2 regions of the Streptomyces sp. SID8374 genome follow, and region 2 is predicted to be linked to the other one. Evidence: riboswitches for the same ligand, from Rfam matches in the RefSeq annotation. Region 2 holds a riboswitch; the other holds the start of a gene.

Region 1 (5,667 bases), 2.7 Mb from region 2:
TCTCCGACAGCGCGCGCCGGGCGTGCCGCCGCGTCGCTTCCTGTCCTACGTCAAGGATCTCGCGGTGCGCCGTCGAACTGCGGAAGTCCTGGCGTAACCCTACGGCCTCGCGTATAGGCATCGGCACGGCGAGGCGCTCCGTCCCGATCTCCCCCGGTACGTCATGCTCTGTACATGATCGACGTGCGGCGGATCGACTGGCGGGCCACGACCAGGAGGATCCGGGGCAGCACGGCGGGCGGGGCGCCGGTGACGTACGGGCTGATCGCCCTGTGCTGCACGATCTTCCTGATCAGCCCGCTCTCCGGGTTCGGCGGCGCCGCCTACGGCAGCCAGGACGCGCTGCTCGCCGCGCAGGCCGGGTACTTCGAGCGGTGGGGGGTGATCCCGGCCGAGCTGTGGGAGGGCTCGCCGCGCGCCCTGGCCACCCCGTTCACCGCGCTGTTCGTCCACGGCAGCTGGCTGCACCTGCTGGGCAACCTGCTCTTCCTGTACGTGTTCGGGGCGATGGCCGAGGAGCGGATGGGCCGGGTGCGGTTCGCCCTCTTCTACGTGGGGTGCGGCTACCTGGCGCTGGTCTGCTACGCGGCGGTGCACGCGGACTCCGAGCAGACCCTGGTCGGCGCGTCGGGCGCGATCTCGGCGGTGCTCGGGGCCTTCCTTTACCTGTTCCCCAAGGCCCGGGTGACCAGCCTGTTCCCGTTCCTCTTCTTCCTGCCGCTGCGGTTCCCCGCCTGGATCGTGCTGGTCTTCTGGTTCGGGCTCCAGTGGGCGGCGGCCCAGGCGGCGGACGCGGGGCCGGGGGTGGCGTATCTGGCGCATGTGGCGGGGTTCGCGGCCGGGTTCCTCTACGCCTGGGGACGCTACGGGCGAAGGACTAGAGTGAAGGTTCCAGCCACGGCCACCGAGGGAGACAGCCAGCCGTGATCACCGCGATCGTGCTCATCAAGACCAGCGTGGACCGGATTCCGGAGATCGCCGAGGCCATCGCCGCGCTGGACAGCGTCAGCGAGGTCTTCTCCGTCACCGGCACCTACGACCTGATCGCCATGGTCCGGGTCGCCCGCCACGACGACCTCGCCGATGTCATCCCCGGCCGGATCAGCAAGATCCCGGGCGTCGAGGGCACCGACACGCATGTGGCGTTCCGTACGTACTCCCAGCACGACCTGGAAGCGGCGTTCGCCATCGGCCTGGACGCGTAGGACGTAGCTTTTCGGCCGGGGACAGGCGCGCTGCCTGTCCCCGGCCGAAGTGTTTGCCAGCCTCAGATCTGTGCGGCCTCGCCCCGGTCCGGGACGCAACGGCCGTCCTCGGTGCGGTACTTCCACTGGGCGCCCTCGCGGACCAGCTCGGTGACCGCGCGCAGGAACCGGTCGATGTGCTCGTCCGGCGTACCGGCCCCGAAGCTGACGCGGATGGCGTTGAGCGAGCGCTCGCCCGGCTCGGCCTCGGGGGCGCCGCACTCGCCCGGGTCCTGCGGGTCGCTGCCGAGGAGGGTGCGGACCAGCGGATGGGCGCAGAAGAGGCCGTCGCGGACGCCGATGCCGTATTCGGCGGAGAGCGCGGCGGCGAAGTGCGAGCTGTTCCAGCCGCGCACCACGAAGGAGATGACGCCGACCCGGGGCGCGTCGTCGCCGAAGAGCGACAGCACCTGGACCTCGGGGACCTCGGCGAGCCCTTCGCGTACCCGGCTCACCAGCTCCTGTTCCCGGGCGACCAGGTTGTCGAAGCCCGCCTCGGTGAGGGCCTTGCAGGCGGAGGCGATGGAGTAGACCCCGATGACGTTGGGCGAACCGGCCTCGTGGCGGGCGGCGGTGGTGTGCCAGTCGACGTCCACGCCGCCGTCGGCGCGCCGGGCGACCTTGCGGGAGGCTCCGCCGCCGGCGAGGTACGGCTCGGCCGCCTGGAGCCAGTCGGCGCGGCCGGCGAGGACCCCGGAGCCGAAGGGCGCGTACAGCTTGTGGCCGGAGAACGCGACCCAGTCGACGTCCAGTTCGGCGATGTCGACGGGGTGGTGCGGGGCGAGCTGGGCGGCGTCGAGGACGATCCGGGCGCCGTGCGCGTGGGCGGCGGCGGCCAGCTCCTTCACCGGCCACAGCTCACCGGTCACGTTGGAGGCGCCGGTGACGCAGACGAGGGCGGGGCCGTAGGGGTCGCGGTCGGCGAGGGCCCGCTCCAGGGTCTCCACCGCCTGGCCCGGCGTGCGGGGCGCGTTGAGGTAGGTGACCTGGGCGTCGCGCCAGGGCAGCAGCGAGGCGTGGTGCTCGGTCTCGTACACGAACACCTGGCAGTTCGCGGGGATCGCGGCGGCCAGCAGGTTGAGGGAGTCGGTGGTGGAGCGGGTGAAGACGACCTGGTCCTCGGCGCGGCAGCCGAGGAACTCCGCGACCGTGCGGCGGCTGTTCTCGAAGAGGTCGGTGGAGAGCTGCGAGAGGTATCCGGCACCGCGGTGGACGCTGCCGTAGTACGGGGCGTACGCGGCGACGTCGTCCCAGACCCGCTGGAGGGCCGGGGCGCTGGCGGCGTAGTCGAGTGCGGCGTAGGTGACTTCACCGCCGGTGACGAGCGGAACAGTGACATCCTGCCCCAAAACGGGCAGCGGGGCACAAACCGACGGGTCGATGGCAGCGGTGGAGACAGACATGGCGAACTCCCGTAAAAGGCAGGCGAAATCAACGCGCCTGCGGATACGCGACGGCGCGGAGAAGGAAGGAGAAGAAGGTGCGCTGAAGGAGGGCGTTCAGCCCAGGACATGAGAAGCCCTGGGACGAGCCCTAACGCATTCGCTTGCTCACAAGAGGCTCCCTAGGGACCAGGACCCCGGGGGCTGACGTCCACTGGACGCCGAGGGGCCCGCGCTTGCCGCAGACCTCGCTGCCTACGGCCTGGTCTTCACCCGGGGCACCCCGCCACGGACGGAGGGTTGCCGGACAGCGGGCCGGGGCCGTAGTCGCTGTCACTCATGACCTGCGCAGCATCTTGCCATATGTATGCGCACGCGCAAGGGCGCAGTCCGGCATCCGGACTGCGCCCTACGTCACACCGTGGCTACCGTCAGGCGTTGCTGGCCGCGACCCACCGCTCCAGCGCGCGCTTGGCGGCCCCGGAGTCGATGGCCTCGGCCGCCACCGCGATCTTCGCCGCGATCTGCTCGGTCAGCGTGCCGGGGCCCGGGTCGAGGGCGACCAGCGCCGCCGCCGAGTTGAGCAGCACCGCCTCCCGTACCGCGCCGCCCTCGCCGTCCAGCAGGCGGCGGGCCACATCGGCGTTGTACGAGGCGTCGGCGCCGCGCAGCGCCTCGACGGGGACCAGCGGGAGGCCGACGTCGCGCGGGTCGAAGGGCTCCTCGCGGACCGTGCCGTCCCGGACCACCCAGACCCGCGAGGTGGCGGTGGTGGTCAGCTCGTCGAGGCCGTCGTCGCCGCGGAAGACGAGCGCCGAGTTGCCCCGCTCCGCGAGGACGCCCGCGACGATGGGCGCCATCCGGGCGTCAGCCACCCCGATGGCCTGGGAGCGCACCTGGGCCGGGTTGGTGAGGGGGCCCAGGATGTTGAACGTGGTCTGCGCGCCCAGCTCCCGGCGGGCCTTGGCGGCGTACCGCAGGGCGGGGTGGAACTTGACGGCGAAGCAGAAGGTGATGCCCGCGGCCTCGGCGACCTCGACCACCCGTTGCGGGGTCAGCTCCAGGTTGACGCCGAGCTTCTCCAGTACGTCGGAGGAGCCGCTCGCCGATGAGGCGGCCCGGTTTCCGTGCTTGACGACCTTGGCGCCGGTCCCGGCGATGACGATCGCGGACATGGTCGAGATGTTGACCGTCTTGGCGAGGTCGCCGCCGGTGCCGACGATGTCGACGGTGCGGCCGGGTACGTGGATGGTGTTGGCGTGCGCGTACATCGCGCGCACCAGGCCGGTGACCTCCTCGACGGTCTCGCCCTTGGCCCGCAGCGCGACCGCGAAGCCGGCGATCTGCGCGTCGGTCGCCTCGCCGCTCATGATGCGGTCCATCGCCCAGGCGGTCTCCTCCGATGAGAGGTTCTCGCCGCGCAGCAGGGGGTTCAGCAGGCCGGGCCAGGAACGGTCCGCCACGCTGTCGCCGCCGCTCGGGGTCACAACGTTCATGGTCCGCTCCAGGGGGTCCACAGCCGGTAAAGAGTCCGGCTCCACCCTATCCAGCCACCGGGACCGCGAAGAGCCCCGTCCATCGAATGGACGGGGCTCCCGCTGTGGCGATCAGGTCAGGTGATCAGTGGTGGCCGTGGCCCTCGGTGATCTCCTTGTACTCCTCCGCGGTGGGCTTGGCGATCTGGTTGTTCTCGCCGTAGTAGCCCTTGCTGAGCTTGGCGCGCAGCTTCTGGACCGGGGAGATCTTGCGCTTGACGCCGTTCTCGTCGACCTCGGGGCCGAGTTCGACCGGCTTGTACTGCTCGTGCGCGGTGAGCGTGTGCAGCTGCCCCGGGGAGAGCGGCTCGTGGATCTCGACGAACTCACCGTGCGGCAGGCGCTTGATGATGCCGGTCTCGCGACCGTGCAGCACCTTGTCCCGGTCGCGGCGCTGGAGGCCCAGGCAGATCCGCTTCGTGACGATGAACGCGATGACCGGTCCGGCGAAGAAGAAGATCCGGACGAACCACGAGATGGCGTTCAGCGACAGATGGAAGTGCGTGGCCCACAGGTCGTTGCCACCGCCGACGAGGCCGATGAAGTACGCCGTGATCCAGGCGACGCCGAGCGCCGTACGGGTCGGGGCGTTGCGCGGGCGGTCCAGGATGTGGTGCTCGCGCTTGTCCCCGGTGATCCAGGACTCGATGAACGGGTACACCGCGGGCAGCGAGAGCACCAGCCCGAAGAGGACCAGCGGGATGAACACGCCCAGGTTGAGCGTGTGGCCCCAGAAGACGATCTCCCAGCCCGGCATGACACGGACCAGACCCTCGGCGAAGCCCATGTACCAGTCGGGCTGGGCGCCGGTGGACACCTGGTCCGGGCGGTACGGGCCGAGCGCCCAGATCGGGTTGATCGTGGCGATCGCCGAGATGATGGCGATGATGCCGAAGACCAGGAAGAAGAAGCCTCCGGCCTTCGCCATGTAGACCGGCAGCAGCGGCATGCCGACGACGTTCTTGTTCGTCTTGCCGGGACCCGCGAACTGCGTGTGCTTGTGGTAGAAGACCAGGATCAGGTGGGCCACCAGCAGCCCGAGCATGATGCCCGGCAGCAGCAGGATGTGGATCGAGTAGAACCGGGCCACGAAGTCGTGGCCGGGGAACTCGCCGCCGAACAGGAACATCGAGATGTACGTACCGACGATCGGCACGGACAGGATCGCGCCCTGGGTGAAGCGGACACCCGTACCGGAGAGCAGGTCGTCCGGGAGGGAGTAGCCGGTGAAGCCGGTGAACATGCCCAGCACGAACAGCAGGAAGCCGAAGAGCCAGTTGATCTCGCGCGGCTTGCGGAAGGCGCCCGTGAAGAAGACGCGCATCATGTGCACGAACATGCCGGCCAGGAAGATCAGCGCGGCCCAGTGGTGGATCTGCCGGACGAGCAGACCGCCGCGGACCTCGAAGCTGATCTTCAGCGTGGAGGCGTACGCCTCCGACATGCGGATGCCCTGCATGGGCTCGTACGGGCCGTGGTAGACGACCTCGTTCATGCTCGGCTGGA
Region 2 (5,667 bases):
GACGACGGGCGTCCAACTCTCCGTGCCGTACTCCCCGTTGATCTCCGTTGCCAGAGTCTGCACCGCCGCCGTGTAGTCCCGGTAGACCGAGAGGTCCTGGCGGGAGGGGTAGGCGAAGGCCACGTGGACCACGCGCTCGCGCCACTCGGGGCGGGTCTCCAGCAGGGCCCGGTACGCGTGCAGGCCGCGCACGATGTTCTTGGACAGCTCGGTGCGGTCCACCCGGACGATGGTCTTCCGGCCCTCGCCCACCTGCTCCCGCAGCGCCTCCATGCGCTCGTCGACGTCCGCCTCCTGCGAGCGCCGCCGCAGGAAGTCCGCGTCCGCCCCCAGCCCGTGCACCCCGATCCTGGTGCGGCCCGTCCCGCCGAGGATCTCCGTACAGCAGCTGATGAACGCGTCCGCCCACCGCCGGGTCAGGAACGCGGCCCGGTCCGCGCCGAGGATGCCGCGCAGCAGCTGCTCGCCGATGTCGTCGGGCAGCAGCCGGAAGTAGTCCACCGGCGCCCACGGGGTGTGCGAGAAGTGGCCGATCCTCAGGTCCGGGCGCAGCTCGCGGAGCATCCCGGGGACCAGGGCCAGGTGGTAGTCCTGCACCAGCACCGCCGCCCCCGGCCCCGCCTCCTCGGCGAGCGCCCGGGCGAAGGCCCGGTTGTACGTCTCGTACGAGGCCCACTGGCGCCGGAACTCCGCGTCGAAGACCGGCTCCACGGGGGTCTGGTAGAGCAGGTGGTGGACGAACCAGAGCACCGAGTTGGCGATGCCGTTGTACGCGTCGGCGTGGACCTCGGCGTCGATGTCCAGCATCCGTACGCCCGGCTCACCGACCCCGCGCCGTACCGCCTCGCGGTCGCCGTCGCCGAGGGCCGCGCAGACCCAGAGCTTGTCGTCGACGGCGCTCAGCCCGGAGACGAGACCGCCCCCGCCGCGCTTGGCGTCGAGAGTCCCGTCCTCGCCGAGCGTGTACGTGATGGGGCCGCGGTTGGACGCGACGAGAACCTGGGCGGTGGAGGAGGGTGCGTGCTCGGAGACCATGTAGCGGAACCTAGCCCGTAAGGGAAGCCGCCAAACGCCTCAGGGCCCCCGGCCGCTCAAGCCTCACGCGCCCCACGCCTCCTACCGCCCGCGCCTCACGCCGCCCACCGCGCCCGCGCACACCTCAGAGCCGCCGGAGCCCCGCGCCTCACGCCGCCCACCGCTCCGCGTACTCCTCGATCTCCCGCATCGGCGGCCGCTCCTCCGTGTCCACCGCATGGGTGCGCGGCACGAACCCCTCCTCGCCCCGCTCGAACTGCGTCAGCGCGGGCCGCACCAGATGGCCCCGGGAGAGCCGCAGCTGCGCCGTGCGGTAGATCGCCGCGGCCATCCGGCCCAGCGCCTGCCCGTCCTGGTGGCGGTGGCGCCGCACCCCCACGTCGACCTGGCCCAGCGCGTCCAGATCCACGGTGTGCAGGGCGTCGACGAGGAGCCCCAGCTCCACCCCGTAACCGACCGGGAACGGCAGCCGCTCCAGCAAGGACCGCCGCACCGCGTACTCGCCGCCCAGCGGCTGTACGAAGCCGGCCAGCTGCGGCCAGTGCAGATTGAGCAGCGGGCGTGCCACCAATTCGGTGACGCGGCCGCCCTGACCTGCGCTGTCGCCGAGCGGACGGTCGTACATCGCCTTGACGAACTGGACCGCGGGGTCCGTGAGCAGCGGGCCCACCGTCCCCGAGACGAAGTCCGCCGAGAAGTCCTTGAGGTCGGCGTCGACGAAGCAGACGATCTCGCCGCTGGTGACCAGGAGCGACCGCCACAGCACCTCGCCCTTGCCGGGCAGGGCCGGGATCCGGGGCAGGATCGCGTCCCGGTGCACCACCCGGGCGCCCGCCGCGCGCGCCACGGCGGCGGTGGCGTCGGTGGAACCGGAGTCGATCACCACCAGCTCGTCGACCAGCCGGACCTTCTCCATCAGCTCCCGCCGGATCGTCGCCACGATGGCGCCGACCGTGGCCTCCTCGTTCAGCGCGGGCAGCACCACACTCACCGACGTACGGTGAGGGTCGGCGGCCCGGGCGTCGGTGAGCCGGTTCAGCGGGCGGTCGGCGGACGACCAGGAACGCCTGGTCAGCCAGCGTTCCACCTCTTCGAGCACGGTCGGAACTCCTTGCGTGTGAGCGGTATGTGATCCATCTCGCCGTTCGGACGACTATCTCAACAGTCCGGTCCTTCGGTTACAGTCTTGAACAACGCGGATGACCGTCGCATGTCGGGGTCCGTCCGCACACAAACGCCTGGATCGAAGATCCAGTGCCACAGAGCTCATCCAGAGGGACTGAGGGAACGGCCCGTTGAAGTCCCGGCAACCCTCCTACCGGCCGCGAGGTCACGGTGGGGAAGGTGCCAATTCCGTCTTGTGGCGAAATGCGCCGCAAGGAAGATGAGGAGAAAGGGCCTCCGCCATCATGGCTGTTCAGACCATTGCAGGTAATGCCACCACCGCCCCCGTGGACCTCGGTCCCGCCGCGGCGCTTTCCTGCCGCGAGTGCGGCGAGCGTTTCGAGCTCGGCCCCCTTTTCGCCTGTGCGTCCTGTTTCGGACCACTGGAAGTGGCGTACGACCTGCCGACCGGTTCCGCCGAGGAGCTGAAGAAGCGCATCGAGGCCGGTCCGAACAACATCTGGCGCTACGCCCCGCTGCTGCCGGTGCCCGCCGATGTCGCGGAGAAGCCCAATATCAACCCCGGTTTCACCAAGCTGGTCAAGGCCGACAACCTCGCCCGTGAGCTGGGCGTCACCGGCGGCCTGTACGTCAAGGACGACTCCGGCAACCCGACGCACTCCTTCAAGGACCGTGTCGTCGCGATCGCCGTCGAGGCCGCCCGCGCCTTCGGCTTCACCACCCTGTCCTGCTCCTCCACGGGCAACCTGGCCGGTGCCGTCGGTGCCGCCGCCGCCCGCGCCGGACTGCGCTCCTGCGTCTTCATCCCGCACGACCTGGAGCAGGGCAAGGTCGTCATGGCCGCGGTGTACGGCGGTGAGCTGGTCGGCATCGAGGGCAACTACGACGACGTCAACCGCTTCTGCTCCGAGCTCATCGGCGACCCGCTCGGCGAGGGCTGGGGCTTCGTCAACGTCAACCTGCGCCCGTACTACGGCGAGGGCTCCAAGACCCTGGCGTACGAGATCTGCGAGCAGCTCGGCTGGAAGCTGCCCGACCAGATCGTCATCCCGATCGCGTCCGGCTCCCAGCTGACGAAGATCGACAAGGGGTTCCAGGAGCTGATCAAGCTCGGCCTGGTCGAGGACAGGCCGTACAAGATCTTCGGCGCCCAGGCCGAGGGCTGCTCGCCGGTCTCCGCCGCCTTCAAGGCCGGGCACGACGTCGTACGGCCCCAGAAGCCGAACACCATCGCCAAGTCCCTGGCCATCGGCAACCCGGCGGACGGCCCGTACGTCCTGGACATCGCCCGCCGCACCGGCGGCGCCGTGGAGGACGTGAACGACGAGCAGGTCGTCGACGCGATCAAGCTGCTGGCGCGCACCGAGGGCATCTTCGGCGAGACGGCGGGCGGCGTGACGCTCGGCGTGACCAAGAAGCTCATCGAGGCGGGCGTGATCGACCCGGCGCTCACCACCGTCGTCCTGAACACCGGTGACGGCCTCAAGACCCTCGACGCGGTCTCCGCGACCTCGCAGGCGACGGCCACCATCAAGCCGAGCCTGGACGCCTTCCGCGCCGCGGGCCTCGCCTCCGCCTGACGACCCACCGCACCGAGACCGAAGCAAGAAGGGCACCCACCATGAGCGTCAAGGTCCGCATCCCCACCATCCTCCGCACGTACACGGGCGGCCAGGCCGAGGTCACGGCGGAGGGCGCGAAGCTCTCCGAGGTCATCGACTCCCTGGAGAAGGACCACCCGGGCATCGCCGCCCGCGTCCTGGACGACCAGGGCAAGCTGCGCCGCTTCGTCAACGTGTACGTCAACGACGACGACGTGCGCTTCGAGGGCGGCCTCGACGCCGCCACGCCCGACGGCGCCGGCATCTCGATCATCCCGGCCGTGGCCGGCGGCTGCTGATCCGACGACCTTCAGCTGAACAACAGTTGCCCCCTCCGCTGCACAAAGCGGAGGGGGCAATTCTGCATGGTTGAGCGCGGTAGAGTTGGGGAAGCCCCCTTCGCTGCGCGTGCCGCCCGCATATGAGAATGCGCCCGGCCCCGATAAGAAGCAGCCAAAGTACGTGAACCCCTTGAGGCATAAGTGGCCTTTGCCTGGCCCGACTTGCCCGTAAATTTCAGCAATCCCGCATATTCGGGCGTTCGCCCGTGCCCAGAATTCTCGTCCGATTGACCTGTTGCAGAGGGCAGTTGGGCGGATACATTCGGCCGCGGTCGACGCGCTGCGGCGCCGCGCACCCTCTCCTGTCGGAGGGTGAGTTCCGACCCGGGGCCGCGAAGTGCGGTCCCGTGCAAGGGCCAGTTATAGGGGAGTTAGGCATGGCTCAGGGCACCGTCAAGTGGTTCAACGCGGAGAAGGGGTACGGCTTCATCGCGGTCGACGGTGGTGCGGATGTTTTCGTCCACTACAGCGCGATCCAGATGGACGGGTACCGCACCCTCGAAGAGGGTCAGCGAGTTGAATTCGAGATCTCGCAGGGCCAGAAGGGGCCCCAGGCCGACATGGTCAAGCTCGCCGTCGGCTGACGCCCGGCGCGGCCGTCCGACGTCACTACTCACGCACGTAGGGCCCGACCCCGGATCAGGGGATCGGGCCCTACGCGCGTCCCGGGACCGGATGGCCGGACCCGGCCCGGGTCATGGCGGGCCTTGGCCTGAGTCGCTTGCACTCTCGGGGGTCGAGTGCTAATCATTGGCATTAGCACTCTCCAGGTGAGAGTGACAGAAACTTGGACCGGGCCGGTGAGGCCCGCAGGCGCGGTGGGGCAAGGAACCACCACGCAGGCAGGCCGTCCGTCGCGGGCGCCTCTCGGTCCGGAGAATCCACCCCTGTCCGGGAGGACCACTTCACATGGCCAAGATCATCGCGTTCGACGAGGAGGCACGGCGCGGTCTCGAGCGCGGGATGAACCAGCTCGCCGACGCCGTCAAGGTCACCCTCGGCCCCAAGGGCCGTAACGTCGTCCTCGAGAAGAAGTGGGGCGCGCCCACGATCACCAACGATGGTGTTTCCATCGCCAAGGAGATCGAGCTCGAGGACCCGTACGAGAAGATCGGTGCGGAGCTGGTCAAGGAGGTCGCCAAGAAGACGGACGACGTCGCCGGCGACGGTACGACCACCGCCACCGTTCTCGCCCAGGCTCTCGTCCGCGAGGGTCTGCGCAACGTCGCCGCAGGCGCCAACCCGATGGCCCTCAAGCGGGGCATCGAGAAGGCCGTCGAGGCCGTCTCCGCCGCTCTGCTGGAGCAGGCCAAGGACGTGGAGACCAAGGAGCAGATCGCTTCGACCGCCTCCATCTCCGCCGCCGACACCGAGATCGGCGCCAAGATCGCCGAGGCGATGGACAAGGTCGGCAAGGAAGGCGTCATCACCGTCGAGGAGTCCCAGACCTTCGGTCTGGAGCTTGAGCTCACCGAGGGTATGCGCTTCGACAAGGGCTACATCTCGGCCTACTTCGCGACCGACATGGAGCGTATGGAGGCGTCTCTCGACGACCCGTACATCCT

What was found. A riboswitch is a leader RNA that binds a small molecule or an ion and turns the genes downstream of it on or off. The one in region 2 is predicted to bind S-adenosylmethionine.
Region 1: it holds a riboswitch for S-adenosylmethionine, as region 2 does, so the genes downstream of both, GTY67_RS07295 (aminotransferase class V-fold PLP-dependent enzyme) here and thrC (threonine synthase) in region 2, are expected to answer to the same signal.

What each region holds. Positions count from the first base shown of each region.
Region 1 is NZ_WWGH01000001.1:1,619,806-1,625,472, forward strand. Features, by position in the region: gene GTY67_RS07285 (rhomboid family intramembrane serine protease) at 175-927, shown strand; gene GTY67_RS07290 (Lrp/AsnC ligand binding domain-containing protein) at 924-1,205, shown strand; gene GTY67_RS07295 (aminotransferase class V-fold PLP-dependent enzyme) at 1,268-2,647, opposite strand; SAM riboswitch class IV at 2,854-2,971, opposite strand; gene trpD (anthranilate phosphoribosyltransferase) at 3,058-4,122, opposite strand; gene GTY67_RS07305 (cytochrome bc complex cytochrome b subunit) at 4,247-5,667, opposite strand, start outside.
Region 2 is NZ_WWGH01000001.1:4,328,921-4,334,587, forward strand. Features, by position in the region: gene GTY67_RS19185 (trehalose-6-phosphate synthase) at 1-1,035, opposite strand, end outside; gene GTY67_RS19190 (glucosyl-3-phosphoglycerate synthase) at 1,184-2,134, opposite strand; SAM riboswitch class I at 2,299-2,426, shown strand; gene thrC (threonine synthase) at 2,445-3,740, shown strand; gene GTY67_RS19200 (MoaD/ThiS family protein) at 3,782-4,060, shown strand; gene GTY67_RS19205 (cold-shock protein) at 4,480-4,686, shown strand; gene groL (chaperonin GroEL) at 5,012-5,667, shown strand, end outside.